2 regions of the Priestia sp. 10L35 genome follow, and region 1 is predicted to be linked to the other one. Evidence: riboswitches for the same ligand, from Rfam matches in the RefSeq annotation. Region 1 holds a riboswitch; the other holds the start of a gene.
What was found. A riboswitch is a leader RNA that binds a small molecule or an ion and turns the genes downstream of it on or off. The one in region 1 is predicted to bind glycine.
Positions count from the first base shown of each region.

Region 2: it holds a riboswitch for glycine, as region 1 does, so the genes downstream of both, gcvT (glycine cleavage system aminomethyltransferase GcvT) here and AC1DEF_RS23465 (amino acid permease) in region 1, are expected to answer to the same signal.

Region 1 is NZ_JBFTKA010000008.1:23,982-30,489, reverse strand. Features, by position in the region: gene pdaA (delta-lactam-biosynthetic de-N-acetylase) at 1-142, shown strand, start outside; gene rlmD (23S rRNA (uracil(1939)-C(5))-methyltransferase RlmD) at 305-1,690, shown strand; partial or broken gene AC1DEF_RS23470 (FAD-binding oxidoreductase) at 2,030-3,380, shown strand; glycine riboswitch at 3,580-3,660, shown strand; gene AC1DEF_RS23465 (amino acid permease) at 3,819-5,171, shown strand; gene AC1DEF_RS23460 (PAS domain-containing sensor histidine kinase) at 5,504-6,508, shown strand, end outside.
Region 2 is NZ_JBFTKA010000001.1:403,026-409,533, reverse strand. Features, by position in the region: gene gcvPB (aminomethyl-transferring glycine dehydrogenase subunit GcvPB) at 1-746, opposite strand, end outside; gene gcvPA (aminomethyl-transferring glycine dehydrogenase subunit GcvPA) at 739-2,085, opposite strand; gene gcvT (glycine cleavage system aminomethyltransferase GcvT) at 2,106-3,206, opposite strand; glycine riboswitch at 3,418-3,510, opposite strand; gene AC1DEF_RS02090 (DEAD/DEAH box helicase) at 3,691-5,364, shown strand; gene AC1DEF_RS02085 (YqhG family protein) at 5,351-6,175, shown strand; gene AC1DEF_RS02080 (YqzE family protein) at 6,200-6,385, opposite strand; gene comGG (competence type IV pilus minor pilin ComGG) at 6,429-6,508, opposite strand, start outside.

The DNA.
Region 1 (6,508 bases):
GCATACCGTTTCAAAGGATAACGCAGATGCGTTAGATCAAGCGATTGTGGATTTGAAAAAGCAGGGCTATACATTTAAAAGTATTGATGATTTAATGAACGAACGCAAACAAATGAAGAAAAGTCCTTCTAAAACGAAATAAAGATAAAAACCGATGGGAATGTTTCTCCTGTCGGTTTTTTGCTGTTGAAGTGTTATAATATGCGTTGATGTCTTTTTTAAAGCGATACGGTCTACTAGGTTTTTAGCAGATAAAGACCGTTAATAACTATATAAAGAATTTAAACTAATCGGAGTTGGTCTCATGAATAAACCAAAAACTGAAATGAAAGTTCAAAAAGGACAAACGTTTCCGTTGACGATAAAAAGACTCGGTATTAATGGAGAAGGCGTAGGATATTTTAAGCGCCAAGTCGTCTTCGTGCCGGGAGCATTACCAAATGAAGAAGTGGTTGTAGAAGCAACAAATGTCCAGCATAAGTTTGCGGAAGGGAAAATCAAGCGAATTCGCAAAAAATCTCCTCATCGCGTAGATGCGCCCTGTCCTATTTATGAACAGTGCGGAGGCTGTCAGCTTCAGCACTTATCCTATGAAGGTCAGCTAGAATCTAAGCGTGATATTGTTCTGCAAGCGTTCGAACGTCACAGTTCATTAAAAAAAGTAGAGGGAAAAACACGCCAAACAATTGGCATGGAAAATCCTTGGGGCTATCGTAATAAATCACAATTCCAAGTAGGTATGGATAAACAAAAAGTCATCGCTGGTTTGTATGGACTGAACTCTCATCGACTGATTGACATTGAAAACTGTCCTATTCAGCATGGAGCCACGAATCATGTGACAAAAGAAATAAAACGAATTTTACAAGATCTTCAAATTCCTATCTACAATGAACGCAAACGCCGTGGTATTGTACGTACCATCGTATCTCGAGTAGGATTTGAAACGGGTGAAGTGCAAATTGTCTTGATTACGGCTAAACAAGAAATTCCGAAAAAAGAGCTGCTGATTAAAGAAATTCAGCGCCGCCTACCGGAAGTGAAATCACTCGTACAAAACGTAAACGGTCAAAAAACATCGCTTATTTTTGGAGACGAAACGTTTACACTTGCTGGAAAGTCGGTGATTCAAGAAACGTTAGGAGATATCTCGTTCGAACTTTCAGCGCGTGCATTCTTCCAGTTGAATCCTCTTCAAACCGTGAAGCTATACGACGAAGTAAAAAAAGCAGCTGCGCTAACAGGCAGTGAAAAAATTGTAGATGCTTACTGCGGAGTAGGGACAATTGGCTTATGGCTTGCTAAAGATGCCAAAGAAATTCGCGGAATGGATACGATTGAAGAATCGATTGCAGACGCAAGAAAAAATGCCCAAGATCATGGGTTTGAGCATGCTACGTACGTAACGGGTCCGGCTGAGAAATGGATGCCGCAGTGGGTAAAAGAAGGCTGGAAGCCAGACGTTATCGTCGTTGATCCGCCGCGAACAGGCTGTGATGACAAGCTTCTAAAAACGATTTTACAAGTGAAGCCAAAGAAAGTGGTTTACGTTTCTTGTAATCCATCCACATTAGCCAAAGATGTGCAGCAACTGTCGAAGGCTTATCATGTTGATTACATTCAGCCTGTTGATATGTTCCCTCATACGGCGCATGTGGAGAATGTGGTGAGTTTGACGTTAAAGAAATGAATAGAAAAAGAGTAAAGGGCAGATTTGATTCTGCTCTTTTTTCTTTGAGCTGTACTCTTATTAATGGAGAAAGTTGTTAAAATTCCACATCTGTTCTTTTAGTGTAAAAAATATCTTAGTATATTGAGATGAAATTCTCATAAAGTCTAGTCTTGGAAAGTGTTACATCGCTAAAGAGAGATTACATAAGAGGGTTAATGCCTTTAAGAAAAACTATAATGACGTCTTTTATACAAATAATAAACGCAAACTCTATCCCAAAACCCAAACCTTTAACCACATCGATAATACTATAGTAATAAAACTACTAAAAAGTATGTATAAAGGAGCAGAGGTCAGATGGACTCAATGTTTTTAAAAGGACTTACGGGAGAAGTGATAACGCCAAAAGACCCCCTTTATGAGGAGGCTCGTCAGGAATGGAATCGCGCTGTTAGTAAATTTCCGCTTGTGATTGTGTACTGTGAAAAAAACAGGATGTTGTGAATGCGATCCACTGGGCGCACAAGCATCGTGTTGAGATTCGCATTCGATCTGGCGGTCATCATTACGAAGGCTATTCTACGGGTGACTGTGTGTTAGTCATTGATATTAGTCGGTTAAATACGTTGAAACTAGATAAAAAACGGAACATTTTAAAGATGGAAGCAGGAGCGAAAAATACGGAAGTGTATGATTTCATCGGTTCGAACGGATATGTGTTTCCAGGAGGAACATGTCCGACTGTTGGAGTATCTGGCTTTACGCTTGGTGGAGGCTGGGGACTTTCGAGCAGGCTTTATGGATTAGGCTGTGACAGCTTGATAGAGCTAGAGTTAGTCAATTATGAAGGAAAGCTCATCAAAGCAAACAAATCGTGTAACGCTGATCTTTTTTGGGCATGCCGCGGTGCCGGTGGCGGTAACTTTGGCGTTGTAATAAGCATGACGTTTCAGCTTCCAAAGCCAACGAACAGCTCTGTTACGCTCGTTCGCTTCTTTTATGTAGGTACTACGAAGGCAAAGCAGACACAAGTGATGAATATATGGCAAAACTGGCTGCCTGAACTGGACAAACGTATGACGCTAGTTGCAAGCATTTTATAATGCAGAAGTAGAAGGGTTAGGCATATTTGCAAACGGCTTCTTTTACGGCTCCCCAGAAAGAGCTCGGGAGATTTTACAGCCTTTTGCAGAATGTAGAAGGGTTTCGAGTAGAGCTGGAATCATTATCTTTTCTTGAAGCGGTAAAAAAAATAGAGGCAACCTATCCTCAGTCTGAAAAATTTAAGTCAACGGGAAGATTTGTGCACAGAAGCTATTCACGTGGTGAGCTTGAAAATCTTACAGATCTCATACAGCGTCCGGCAGAAGGGTCCGTTTATGCCGCGATTTCTTTTTATGCACTAGGAGGAGAAATCCGCAGTGTTGGTAAAAGTGAAACGGCTTTTTTCTACAGAAACGCCAGATATATTATGGGGTTTCAGTCTGTATGGACAGAAGATGCATTTGCAAGAGCAAACAGAGATTGGCTTCGCAAGCGATTTGAATATATTAAAAGTATTACGATAGGCTCCTATGTGAATTTCCCTATCAGTAACCTTAGAAACTACGAGCATGAGTATTTTGGAGACAACGCAGAGAGATTAGAAAGAGTGAACAAAAAGTACGATCCGTTTAATGTGTTCAGGTTCGCGCAAGGACTCAGGTAGCGTGAGGAAAAGAATACTAAGTTGACGATTGAAAATGTTCGATTACCTTTTTTCGAAGAAGGTAAATAAATGAAAGTAATCTTTCCTGTTGACAAAGTATCCAACTGGTATTAGAATAAACAACTATTCGACAGTCATTCTATTGATTGAAAAATTTAATACGTAGAAAGCTATGATTGCTATGGATCACACTATAGCAGGAGCAGCTTCTGGAGAGATCGCGATAGTTTCGCGACGCCGAAGGGTTCACAATCTCAGGCAAAAGGACAGAAGAGTACCGGATATTTATTTGGCATGTTACTAATTGGTAGCATGTACCTTAATATTTGTTATTCTTATGACCATGAGATTGGAGCGCATCCAATCTCTTTTTTTATTGGACTTTATTTGTAGTCCGCACGATCGCATCAAAGGTTTTATTGTTAGGAGGAGTTAGAGTTGGAACAACGAGAATTAAAGAGGGATTTATCCAATCGTCATGTTCAGCTAATTGCGATTGGGGGAACCATTGGTACGGGCTTGTTTTTAGGTTCTGGTAAAGCAATACAGCTTGCAGGTCCCTCTATCATCTTTGCTTATTTAATTGTTGGTATTGCGCTTTTTTTTGTGATGAGAGCGCTAGGAGAACTACTGCTGTCTAAAGCAGGTTATCAATCGTTAACTGATATTGCTGAAGAGTATCTTGGACCATGGGCGTCATTTGTAACGGGATGGACCTACTGGTTTTGCTGGATTATGACAGCTATGGCTGATGTGATTGCAGTTGGCGTATATGTGAAATATTGGTTCAATATTCCTCAGTGGATTCCGGCACTTATTTGTGTAATCATTTTATTAGGTCTTAACTTATTAACCGTAAAATTATTTGGAGAATTAGAGTTTTGGTTTGCTTTAATAAAGGTTATTACGATTCTTGCATTAATTATTATTGGCGTTATTTTGCTGGTAATGGGATTTAAAACAGATGCGGGATCTGTTACTGTTCAAAACCTTTGGAATCATGGAGGGCTGTTTCCAAATGGGGTTTCAGGTTTCTTACTTTCATTCCAAATGGTTATATTTGCATACGTCGGGGTTGAATTGGTAGGGGTATCGGCAGCAGAAACATCAAACCCCCAAAAAAATATTCCATCGGCCATTAATAAAATTCCGCTGCGAATCTTATTTTTCTATGTTGGAGCGCTTATCGTTCTGTTGTTTATTAACCCGTGGATGGAATTAAATGCAGCAGAAAGCCCATTTGTTAAAACCTTTAGTTTAGTCGGAATTCCGCTTGCTGCTGGAATTATTAATTTTGTTGTACTAACTTCAGCCGCTTCTGCCTGTAATAGCGGAATGTTTTCAACAAGCCGTATCTTATATAATTTAAGTAAAAATGACCAAGGGCCATCTAAGTTTGCAAAACTGAACAAAAACCACGTACCAAGCAACGGATTGTTTGTATCTACTCTGGTCATCTCAGCGGGAGCTCTTTTAAGCAAGCTTATACCAGACCAAGCTTTCGGCATCGTCACGACCATTAGCGCTATTTGTTTTATTTGGGTGTGGAGTATCATTCTCATTTGCCATCTAAGGTATAAAAAGACGCGTCCGCAGCTGCATGCAGCATCAGCATTCAAAGCACCGTTAACACCATTCATAAACTATGTTGTGTTAGCTTTGTTTGCGGTGATTCTTGTTATTATGCTGTTTTCTGACGCGACGCGCCCAGCCTTATTGTTGACGCCCGTTTGGTTTATTCTCTTATTTATTTTTTACTGGACTAGAAGGAAAAAGAAAATAAATCTTTAAAGGCTAGAAAATCAGCAGGGAACAAACATGATTTTTTATAAAAGAATATAGTAAATTTCTGACCTCATTACTCCGTGATGAGGTCTTTTTAGTGGAGAATAAATAATTGATTTCTCCTGCATGAATAAAATGCAGGAAGCAAAGTTTATAGAAGAAAACTAAAAATTTGTTCTAACAGAAAACACAGTGAGAAAGCTCGTAGTTTTCTGATAGGAATGTAGAACAAATTGCTTTTCTTCTGTGTCTAAAGATGGAATTCCGTCATTTATATGGAAAAGTTTTCATTTTGCAGTACAATGGAGGTAGACTTCATTAGATTAAGGTGAACAAACATGAAATGGTTTAAATCTCATACGTTTTGGAAAATCTTCACGATTAATGTGCTTCTTATTTGTACCGTACTGACGCTAATGTTTATTGTTTCAAGAGTGATGCTGCCTAATATTTCTCAAGATCAATATCGGCAGGTAACTGATAAAACCGTCAAGAGAATGAAAGAGCAAATTAACGTCGTCATTAAAGATATTTGGAGCCTAGGCGACGAGGTACAGCAAGATCCTATTTTTTTATCGGATGATGAACAAGAAATAGACAAAGAATTGCAGAAAATAGTTAATATTTCACCGTATATCGATAGCGGAACCATTTTTAATGTAAAAGGGTATGTTGAGCATTATTACCCGAATGATTTAAAAAATATGAAACATGTGAACTTAAGTAAAAGAAAATATTTTCAAGAAGCGCTGCGAACCAAAAAAATATATTTAAGCGATGTTGTTTCAGCAGATACAAAGCACTACATTGTGGTGATGGCGATTCCTATTTTGGATGGGCAGCAAAATGTAAAAAAGGTCGTAAATTTAGCGCTGCGAATTGAAGAAAATAAAAGTTTTCAATCCATCTTTCAAACGTTCGATATAGGAGAGAACGGCTATACATTTATTGTAGACCGCAATGGTAGAATTATTTCCCACCCAGAGAAACAGAGAATCGGTGAAAATGCTAAGAAAAACGAAATCGTTCAGAAAACGATGAATCATAAATCAGGATATCAGCGCGTTGTGAACACCGAAGGTAAGTATTTCTTTGCGTCTTTCGAATATATTCCTGTTTTGGATTGGGGAATTGTCGCTGAATTACCCGTTGAAGAAATTTACAGGCCTTATGAAATGTTTGAAAAAACGCTTTGGATCGTTTCAGGCGTTACGATTTTACTGCTTTCTTTTTTTACTGCGTTATATGCAAGGCAAATTGTGAATCCAATTCATAAACTATATGAATTGGCGGGACAAGTAGCGCGCGGGAATTTTAATCAAAAAATTCCGGAACGAGAAATT
Region 2 (6,508 bases), on a different contig from region 1:
TTTGCACCATCATAATAAAGCTTTCCACCTGCTGCGTGAACAATTTCAGCCATTTCTAAAATATCTTCTTCAAATAATCCCAGCGTATTTGGGTTTGTTAACATTAAAGCGGCTGTATCTTCTCCTACTACGCGGCGTAAATCCTCTAAGTCCACTAAACCATGTTCGTTTGATTTTACCGTTACCGTTTCAAATCCCGCAACTGTTGCCGAAGCCGGGTTCGTTCCGTGAGCTGAGTCTGGAACAATGACTTTTGTTCGCTGCGTCTCACCATTTGCTTCATGATAGGCACGAATCATCATAAGCCCGGTCCACTCGCCGTGAGCACCTGCTGCTGGCTGAAGTGTTACTTCATCCATTCCTGTAATTTCTGTTAAATGCTCTTGTAAATCATATAAAAGTTCGAGAGCACCTTGAACCGTTTGCTCATCTTGAAGCGGATGAATATGCGCAAACCCAGCAATGCGTGCTGCTTGTTCATTCACTTTTGGATTATATTTCATCGTACATGAACCAAGCGGATAAAACCCTGAGTCTACCCCGTGATTTCGTTTTGAAAGCGCGGTGTAATGACGCATAATATCGAGTTCTGATACTTCAGGAAGCTCAGGAGCTTTGGTACGCACATACGCTTTCCCAAGCAGTTCTTCAGCATTTACTTGCGGCACATCTAACTCTGGCAATGAATAGCCGATTCGCCCTTCTTTACTGCTTTCAAAAATAAGTGATTGATTTTGATTAAGCATGAAGATCCCCCAATTCATTTACAAGTTGGTCAATTTCCTCTTTTGTACGGAGCTCTGTAAAAGCAAGCAGCATGTGATTTTCAAGCGCTTGGTTATCACGGCTAAGATCATAACCGCCAATTATTTTTGATGCTAATAAATGATTGTTTGCTTCTGTTACCGAAACCGGAAGCTTCACGACTAATTCGTTAAAAAACGGTCCTTCAAATGCTACATTTACCCCTTTTGCCTTTAACGCTTCATATGCATAATGCGTTTTTGATAAGTTTTGCAGCGCCATTTCTTTTACACCTTGCTTGCCTAAAGCTGTCATTGCAACTGATGCTGCTAAAGCATTTAACGCTTGATTTGAACAAATGTTAGACGTCGCTTTATCGCGGCGTATATGCTGTTCACGCGCTTGAAGGGTTAAAACAAACCCTCGCTTACCGTTTTCATCGACCGTTTGCCCTACTAATCGTCCTGGGATTTTTCGCATAAGCTTAGACGTAGTTGCAAAGTATCCGCAGTGCGGGCCTCCAAATTGACTTGGAATACCAAATGGCTGTGCATCTCCAATGACAATATCAGCTCCGAATTCTCCAGGAGGCGTAAGTAAACCTAATGATAAAGGATTGCTTGAAACCACAAACATGCATTTTTCTTGATGGGTAATTTCTTCAATTTCTTTTAACGGCTCGATTTGTCCGTAGAAATTTGGATACTGGACAATAACAGCTGCCACGTCACTCCCCATCTCTTTTTCTAATGCAATCATATCTGTTACGCCGTCTGCTGAAGGGATTTCTACCACTTCAATGTATTGACCCTTCGCATACGTTTTTAACACATCTTTTGACTCAGGGTGAACAGCCGCAGAGACAAGTACTTTTTTCTTTTTTGTTTGACCCGCACTGAGCATAGCGGCTTCTGCTAAAGCAGTTCCTCCGTCATACATAGAAGAATTAGCCACGTCCATCCCCGTTAACTCACAAATCATTGTTTGAAATTCAAAGATGGCCTGAAGTTCTCCTTGAGAAATTTCCGGTTGATACGGAGTATAGGCCGTATAAAATTCCGAACGAGAAATAACATGATCAACAATAACCGGCATGTAATGATCGTAAACTCCTGCTCCTAAAAAAGAAGCATAGTCTTTTAAATGAGCATTTTTAGCAGCCATACTATTTAATTCTTTTAACAGCTGAGGCTCTGAAGCCGCTTTTTTAATATTGTATTCTCCTTGAAAACGAACGCGCTGCGGAATATCTGAAAATAAATCATCAACAGATGAAACACCAATTGCTGCTAACATTTGCTGCTGATCTTGTTCTGTCATTGGTAAATAGCGATGTAACATGTTAAATTCCTCCCCAAAGCTTACTTTGAACGTTTATAAAAAGGTGTTGAAACCACTTTTGCTTTTAAGCGCTTTTTCCGAACCTGCACTTCCACTTCTTGACCAAGCTCTGTATACTCTGCTGACAATAGTGCTAGACCGATGTTTTTCTTTAATGTCGGTGACTGTGTACCTGTTGTCACAAATCCAATTTGTTCTTCATCTGCAAGTACTTCGTAACCGTGTCTTGGTATACCTTTATCAATCATTTCAATTCCTACCAGCTTACGAGGTGCCCCGCTTTCACGCTGTTCTTTTAACACTTCTTTTCCAATAAAGCTGTCTTTGTTCGTCTTTACTGCAAATCCAATTCGAGCTTCAATGGGCGTAATATCTTTTGAAAGCTCTTGGCCATATAAAGCCAAAGTAGCTTCAAAACGAAGCGTATCGCGAGCTCCTAATCCGCAAGGCAGCACACCTTCATCACTGCCTGCTTCTAAAATAGCCGTCCACAAGTGAGCTGCGTCAGCTGAAGAACAATAAATTTCAAAGCCATCTTCCCCGGTGTACCCAGTACGTGAAACGAGAGCTTTTACATTCGCTACTTCTACATCATCAGCAAATGTAAATGGCTTTAACAAAGCTAAATTTTCGTTCGTTAACGTTTGTAAAACTTTTTCTGCTACAGGACCTTGCAAAGCTAGCTGCGCAGTTTCATCAGACTGATTAACGAGCGTTACATCTCCTTGTTTGTGAGACACCAGCCACTCATAGTCTTTTTGAATATTAGCAGCGTTTACGACTAGCAAATACTCTTGATCTGCTTTTTTATAAATCAGCAAATCATCTACCGTGCCTCCGTCTTCATAACACATAGCCGTATACTGCGCTTTTCCATCTACGAGGGTAGAAACGTCATTTGTCATCGTGTGCTGAAGAAAAACTAAGCTATCAGCTCCTGTTACAAGAATTTCTCCCATATGAGAGACATCAAAAAGGCCTGCCTTTGTACGTACAGCTTCATGCTCTTCTTTAATAGAAGAAAATTGAACGGGAAGAGCCCATCCTCCAAAATCAATTGTTTTGGCACCATATTTTTGATAGGTATCATAAAGCGGCGTTTTGTGTAATTCTGTTGTCATATTTATGTCCTCCTCTTTTTCACGTGAAACTTTTCATAACGGGGAGTTTTCAAATAGTGTGGGGATCACTATTTATCCAAACAAAAAAGGACAGAAAACCCCTACTGTATTTAGTAGGAAGTCTCTGTCCTTTTCACCTGAAAGTTTACCTATAAATGAATAGGTTTGCCTCGTGGGTGGTCTATAAACGCATAGACGCTCTCCAGAGCTGCGTCAAACAAGAGTCTTTTTGCCTGAGAGATTCACAATTTTATTGCTTGCTCCTTCGGCGCTACATTCAAGTAGTCTCTCCCCGTGTCGTCATTCGCTTCTATAAAGTTGGTAAAGTTGGGCATACTACTGAAAGATGTATCTATCTTTATTCACACAATCATTTGTAAAGTGCTAATCTATTTTCTTTTTCAAATTTTCTAAATATATTTTTATCCTACCTGATTCTTATCATTTGTTCAATAAAAATTTTTCACAAAGGAGCATTTTTATCATGAAAGTGAAATTAAACATCGATGAAACATGGGAAGCAGCCTTCTCAACTAAATTGGAGCAAGACGGCCCTTGGTCTGCATGGGATTTGTATAAACTTGCCTATGAAATAGAAGACCAAACGCTTATCTCAGAATTTGAAGGACTACAAAGCCCAAAACATCTAGCCGATTTAACGCCGCTTCCTCATCAGCTCGAAGTAGCCAAACAAGTAGTTGAAACAATGAATGGGAAAGCCATTTTAGCAGATGAAGTAGGACTGGGCAAAACGATTGAAGCAGGGTTAATTTTGAAGGAATATATGATTCGCGGACTTGTTAAAAAAGTTCTCATTTTAGTTCCAGCTTCCCTTGTTTCACAGTGGGCTATGGAATTGAACCAAAAATTTTATATTCCCGCAGTCCCTCAAAGAAAATCATATGTGTGGGATCAGTGTGACATCGTTGTGTCTTCAATTGATACAGCAAAACGTTCTCCTCATCGAGAAATTGTGCTAGAACAAGACTACGACCTCATCATCATTGATGAAGCTCATAAACTTAAAAACAACAAAACAAAAAACTATGAATTTGTGCAAAGTCTAAAAAAGAAATTTTGTCTGTTGCTAACCGCAACACCGATTCAAAATCGAATTGAAGAAATTTTTAACTTAGTCTCTCTTTTAAAGCCTGGTCATCTCGGCAATAAAGACTATTTCGAAGAATTATTTTCCGCTAAAAAACGCTCTTTGCAAAACGATGAACACTTAAAAGAGCTTGTTAACAAAGTTATGATTCGAAATCGCCGCCACGATACGGGTATCGAATGGACGAAGCGAATTGTTCAAACCATTCCTGTTGAATTCTCGCCGAAAGAACGGGAGCTATACGATGCGATTACATCTTTTAAAGGAAACGGACTCCACCCTTCAAGCGCTTTTTCAATTTTAACCCTGCAGCGAGAGGCCTGCAGCAGCCGTGAAGCGGTGTATATGACATTAAAAAACATGCTGGAACGTCAGGAAGATCCAAACAGCGCATTAACGGAACATATGATTACTCCGTTAATGGAACTACTTCAGCAAGTTCCGCAAAATGCAAAAGCAGAAAAAGTGCTAGAACTCGTTCAGAAAATTGATGATAAAGTCATTATTTTTACTGAGTACAGAGCAACTCAACTGTATTTACAGTGGTATTTAAAACAGCATGGAATTACCTCTGTACCTTTTAGAGGCGGATTTAAGCGAGGTAAAAAAGACTGGATGAAGCAGCTTTTTGAAAGCCACGCGCAAGTATTTATTGCCACTGAAGCAGGTGGAGAAGGAATCAATCTTCAGTTTTGTCATCATATCATTAACTATGATCTGCCGTGGAATCCAATGCGTCTAGAACAGCGAATTGGAAGGGTCCATCGTTTAGGTCAAAAACATGATGTTCACATTTACAATTTAGCCATTCAACATACGGTCGAAGAACATATTTTAAAATTGTTATACGAAAAAATAAACCTTTTTGAACGAGTTGTTGGAGAGCTAGATGATATTTTAACAAAGCTTGATTTAAAAAATATCGAAGAGCATATTCAGGATATTTTATTTCATTCACGGAGTGAAGGAGAAATAAAAATCAAAATGGAGAACTTGACGTCTATTATTCAATACGAAGACAGCGAGGAGGATCAGCATGCAGCAAACTGATATTCACCAATTTTTAAAGCGTTATTTTCTAGCTAATAATTGTTCTATTGTCACAGAAACATCTTCTTACCTGACGGTTCAATTAACGATTGAACTCGATAAAGAATTGATGAATCGCCCATTTTATTGGCACTATATTGAAAAGACGGGAGGAGAAGCAACTCCTGCTTCGCTCACTTTCATTACAGACCCAGCATTTGAAGACGATTCCGTTCAAGGAGAACGAATTCATTTCGGTTCACCTAGGCTGCACCAAATTTTCGCTTCTACTCAAAAACTAGGCGGGTTTATTCACTTGTATGAACAAGTTGCCTCAGCTCAGCCAACAAATCAGCCTTTACACCCTTGGCTTGCATTAAATATTAAAGTCTCATACAAATGCGATCGTAAAAAAGATGAGCTCTTGTCGCTTGGCATTAATTTAATCAATGGACAGATTATTGAATCATTTCATGAATTAATCATTAATCAAAATTTGTCATCTAAAATCTCAGACTATTGCTTTACTCTCTCACCTTTTATTAAACCTAAAAGTGCCATCGCACGACTCACATCATATGTGACTGACTATGTTAAAGCTCAGCCAACTGAATGGGCTGAAAAAGCGCAGGAGAGATGGTATGAAGACTTAGCGCTTCTTGATCATTTTTACGAAACAGCAGAAGAGCTGCCAGAAATATATATGACCGAAAAAACAGCGCTTCAAGAACTGTACGAGCCGACTATCTTGTTTAAGTTTATAAACGGTGGCTTATTTTACATATCGCCTGAAACGATGTCTCGTCAATTTAACAAAACACAAGCCGGTTAAAAAAAAGATGAGCATATAATATGCTCATCTTTCTTTTTTCTTTCGATACCACAGCATAAACGACAGCGGAATCATTCCAAACCATCTGTTTGCAAAAGGTGCTCGCTCTTCTTTTTTTTGAATTTTTTTCGTTTTCCTCTCTTCTTTTGGCTGATCCATATATTGTACAAATTGCTGAGTCATATATTTTACATAATCATTCGTTTTCATATAATCAACTCCTCAGCACTATTATATCCGGAGAGAAAGAGACTTAATCCGTCCACTTCACAATGTGCTGATCCTTTTTTTGAATATATGCCGTTTCCGTCAATGCTCTTCCTTGCAATGTTT